2 regions of the Cohaesibacter marisflavi genome follow, and region 2 is predicted to be linked to the other one. Evidence: predicted binding sites of a transcription regulator. Region 2 holds the regulator's gene; the other holds the start of a gene.
The links. The regulator HrcA, encoded in region 2, represses chaperone genes, less so after heat shock. The targets are predictions, from matches to a motif close to GTTAGCACTCNCNNNNNGNGAGTGCTAAC.

Region 1 (2,407 bases), 1.4 Mb from region 2:
ATTAAGCTTGCCGCGCAAGCCGTCCTCCTCGCCTAATCCGACCTCTTCTCTTAGTTTTTTGATATCGGAGAAAATATGCGCTGCATTGGTCAGTTGATCGAGGCTGTCATGATAACTGCGGCTAAAAGCCCCTAAAATCTCTTCGTCAGCGGGAGCGGCCAAAGCAGACGCAAACAGGCCTGTTGTCGCATCGGCTTTGATCTTGTCCCGCTCCAGCAGAAATTCTTCCGACAATTTGGCAGCCTTGAGGCTGACAGCCTGCAGGTCTTGAAACAGGCGAGCTCTTTGCTGGGTTGCCTGCTCCATTTTTCGTGCTTCATTCAGCATCGCAGTGGTTTGACCGTTGACCACGAGCATGCCGATGAAGCCCATAAGCATGAGGACCACAAGCGCGGCGATCCGCTGGCGTATGGTCAGAAAGGAAAAGAGTTTACTCAACATAATATGACCGTCGGAGAGAGACCAGATAATACTCACAAATTTAGAAGGCAGTTTTCACGCCTTTTTCTGCTCGTCAATCTCACGTTTTCACATTAAAAAAGGACTAAACCATATAACTTATCAGTAAAAATCTCTCAAGATACGTATATATACAAAATCTTCCAATTTAAATTGAAACCTATTCTTCCAAAATACAGTTTCAATTGAAAATAAGATCCCGAAATCCATATTTTATCATATTTATTTTTCTGAATACCTTTAAAGAGTCAGAAATATATAGAGAGAGTGGTTATCGGTTTGTTTTCTCACCCCCCCTTAACAGACAAGCCGAGAACGGCTATAAGTGCCTCTCCTTGCCGCAAAGAGCATGGGCCTATAAGGTTGCCTCATTTTGCATTGCAACCAAATCGATCACATTTTTTTTGATCGGTTCATTGACTTCTGATCCCACTGCCCCTAAATGAAGGACGCTGTTAGCACTCCCCATAAGAGAGTGCTAATGCACTTGTTAATCGAGGAGCAGACTGCTCGGATGCCGCTAGCAATTTAGGGGCATGCAATGCCCGTAAATGGGTCCGGGAGGCTGCAAAACAGCTTAGGGAAAGTTCAGACAATGAAATTCCGTCCTCTGAATGACCGCGTCGTAGTTCGTCGCGTTGAATCCGAAGAGAAAACCGCTGGTGGTATCATCATTCCTGATACCGCTAAAGAAAAGCCATCCGAAGGCGAAGTAGTTGCAGTTGGCGCAGGCGCCTACAACAGCAACGGCACGCTTGTTCCTTGCGAATGCAAAGCAGGCGACCGCGTTCTGTTTGGCAAATGGTCCGGCACCGAAGTCAAAATCGACGGTGAAGACCTGCTGATCATGAAAGAGTCCGACATTCTGGGCATTCTGGGCTAATCGCCGGAATCCTTAGTCGAACCGCCTCTTATTACAAGTAATCTAGATTTCAGGAAAAGCTAAAATGGCTGCTAAAGAAGTCAAGTTCGGTGCTGATGCACGCGAAAAAATGCTGCGTGGCGTAGATATTCTCGCAAACGCTGTGAAAACCACCCTCGGCCCTAAAGGTCGTAACGTTGTTATCGAAAAGTCCTTCGGCGCTCCGCGCATCACCAAAGATGGTGTTTCCGTTGCCAAGGAAATCGAACTGGAAGACAAGTTCGAGAATATGGGCGCACAGATGGTGCGTGAAGTTGCTTCCAAAACCAACGACATCGCTGGTGACGGCACCACGACCGCTACCGTTCTGGCACAGGCTATCGTTCGTGAAGGCGCAAAATCCGTTGCTGCCGGCATGAACCCGATGGATCTGAAGCGCGGTATCGACATTGCAGTTGCTGAAGCGCACAAAGCTCTGGAAGCCTCTTCCAAAACCATCAATTCTTCTGAAGAAGTTGCTCAGGTTGGCACCATCTCTGCTAACGGCGAAGCTGAAATCGGCAAAATGATCGCTGACGCCATGCAGAAAGTCGGCAACGAAGGTGTTATCACCGTTGAGGAAGCCAAAACCGCAGAAACCGAACTGGAAGTCGTTGAAGGCATGCAGTTCGATCGTGGTTACCTGTCTCCATACTTCGTAACCAACACCGAGAAGATGGTTGCTGATCTGGAAGACCCGTTCATCCTGCTGCACGAGAAAAAGCTCTCCAACCTGCAGCCGATGCTTCCTATCCTTGAAAGCGTTGTTCAGTCTTCCCGTCCGCTGCTCATCATTGCAGAAGACATCGAAGGCGAAGCTCTTGCTACCCTCGTGGTCAACAAACTGCGTGGCGGCCTGAAAATTGCAGCTGTCAAGGCTCCTGGCTTCGGCGACCGTCGTAAGGCAATGCTCGAAGACATCGCTATCCTGACCGGTGGTACCGTTATCTCTGAAGACGTTGGCATCAAGCTCGAAAGCGTTACCCTCGACATGCTGGGCACCGCCAAGAAGGTCAACATCACCAAAGAAAACACCACCATCGTTGA
Region 2 (2,407 bases):
TTTCTGGTCGGGATTCCGTTTGGAAGGGCGCATTATGCTCTCCTGCCTTGCTTTCTTGTGATGTTAAAATAGTGGGCGCTCGGGGCTGTTTGCTGTCATAGACAGTTTTCCCTTGAATATTCGCACCTATATATCGTTATGCTATGCATGTTCCAATTTGTGCGAACGCCCTTGTGGCGTTTCCTCAAGCTTCTTAAAGCGTCAGCAGCAGGTGACAAGGGGCGCTTGCAGCTTTTCCTGCTTTTGGGGCATAAATGGAACAGTTGCCCAACCGCTTTGTGGTGCCAATCGTCAATCCGGCTGCTTCCGGGCTGCTTGAACACGGATATAGAAATGTTTGAACGAGACCGTCTGAACCAGATACCGCCATTGGTTGGAATGGATGACAGGGTAAAGGATATTTTCCGCACCATCGTGGAATCCTATCTTTCGACTGGTGATCCTGTGGGATCGCGCAACATTTCCCGCGCCTTGCCCATTTCCCTGTCGCCAGCATCGGTGCGCAATGTGATGTCCGATCTGGAGCAATTGGGGCTGATCTATTCGCCCCACACCAGTGCCGGCCGCTTGCCCACAGAAATGGGCCTGCGCTTTTTCGTTGATGCGATGATGGAATTTGGCGACCTGTCGAACGACGAGCGCAACGCCATAAAACGGCAGATGACGTCTTCCCATCAGCCTGATGCCGGTTTCGAGAGTCTGTTGACACAGGCGAGCCAGATGCTGTCCGGCCTATCTTCCGGCGCGGGGCTCGTTCTGGCCAACAAGCAGGATCAGCGCCTCAAGCATGTTGAATTTGTACGGCTGGAAGCCACCAAGGCGCTGGTAGTCCTCGTGGATGAAGATGACAAGGTGGAAAACCGCCTTATGACCCTGCCCAAGGGTTTGCCCGCCTCGGCGCTCACAGAGGCGAGCAACTTTCTCAACGCCCATATTCGGGGCAAGACCCTGTCTGAAGCGCAAAAGGAAATTGAAGCCCATCACGTGGAGCTGCAGGCCGAATTGGATGACCTCACCGCAAAGCTGGTGGAATCCGGGATCGCCACATGGGCCGGAGCCAGCGAGGACCAGCCACAGAGCCTGATCATTCGCGGGCGCTCCAACCTTTTGGAAAATGTCACAGCGCAGGAAGATCTTGAACGCATCCGTCATCTGTTTGACGATCTGGAATCCAAGAAGGATTTCGTTCAGCTTCTGGAACTGGCCGAACAGGGCGACGGGGTTCGCATTTATATCGGTTCGGAAAACCAGCTCTTTTCGCTCTCGGGCTCATCGGTCATTGTATCTCCCTACCGCGACGGCAACCAGAAGATCGTCGGCGTGCTGGGCGTTATTGGCCCGACCCGGCTCAATTATGCGCGCATCGTGCCCATGGTCGATTATACCGCGCGGGTGCTGAGCAGCATGCTGACAGATCCGAAAAGACGATTTGAAAGCGACTGATTGGTTCCACAATCTGAACAATTGGGCCGCTTTATTCAACTCTTTGGCCCTGAGCTCTTGATTTTTTGATCAGAAAGCTCGATATCCGGTTCAAACTCATGCCCGGGCAGTGGATGCACGCTGCCTGCCATTTTGGGCACGCAATCAAAATAGAGGCTAGTAGATGTCTGACGAAACCCGTAATCCTGAAGCTGTCGTAGACCCGCTTGCCGAGGCTCCGGCTGAAGAGGTTTCCCAAGAGGAGACTTATCTCAATCCCCTGGAAGCTGCCGAGCTGCGCATTCAGGAGATGGAAAAAGAAGCTTCCGAGATGAAAGACCAGCTGCTGCGCACTGTGGCGGAAATGGAAAATCTGCGTCGCCGGACCGAAAAGGAAATCCGCGATGCCAAGCAGTTTTCCGTTACCAGCTTTGCACGTGACATGCTGGCGGTGGCTGACAATCTGCGTCGTGGTCTGGAAGCCATTCCCGAAGAAGAACGGGCCAACGCTGATGGCGCTTTGAAAGCTCTGCTGGAAGGCACCGAGATGACCGAACGGGAAATGCTCAAGACCCTGGAAAAGCACGGCGTCAAGAAGCTGAACCCGGAAGGGGAGAAATTCGACCCGAATTATCATCAGGCCATGTTTGAAGTACCCAACCCGGATGTTCCGAACAATTCGGTTATTCAGGTCGTGCAGTCCGGTTACGTTATCGGAACCCGCGTTCTGCGCCCTGCGATGGTTGGTGTTGCCAAGGGTGGACCGAAGTTCCCCGCACAGCCTGCCGATGATGCAGACGGCGTCGACAAGAGCGTCTAACGCGGCGCTGCTACGTCACCTTCCCTTAACGTAAGTGGAAGATATGAATTCGAAATTTCAAAACACCCGGACACCCTCCGGGTGTTTTCATTTGTCCTATAAAGAACCACAGCGTGCTTTATCATTTTGAATTGTCCGGCCTTTTAAGATCAGCAATGTGCCCTC

Region 1: a site for HrcA is predicted at 914-942, ahead of groES (co-chaperone GroES). Genes of this name have one in related genera too.

What each region holds. Positions count from the first base shown of each region.
Region 1 covers NZ_OY762534.1:2,332,484-2,334,890, forward strand. The annotation lists gene ACKPCT_RS11665 (methyl-accepting chemotaxis protein) at 1-441, opposite strand, end outside; gene groES (co-chaperone GroES) at 1,055-1,342, shown strand; gene groL (chaperonin GroEL) at 1,407-2,407, shown strand, end outside.
Region 2 covers NZ_OY762534.1:3,723,869-3,726,275, forward strand. The annotation lists gene rph (ribonuclease PH) at 1-33, opposite strand, end outside; gene hrcA (heat-inducible transcriptional repressor HrcA) at 334-1,443, shown strand; gene grpE (nucleotide exchange factor GrpE) at 1,607-2,242, shown strand.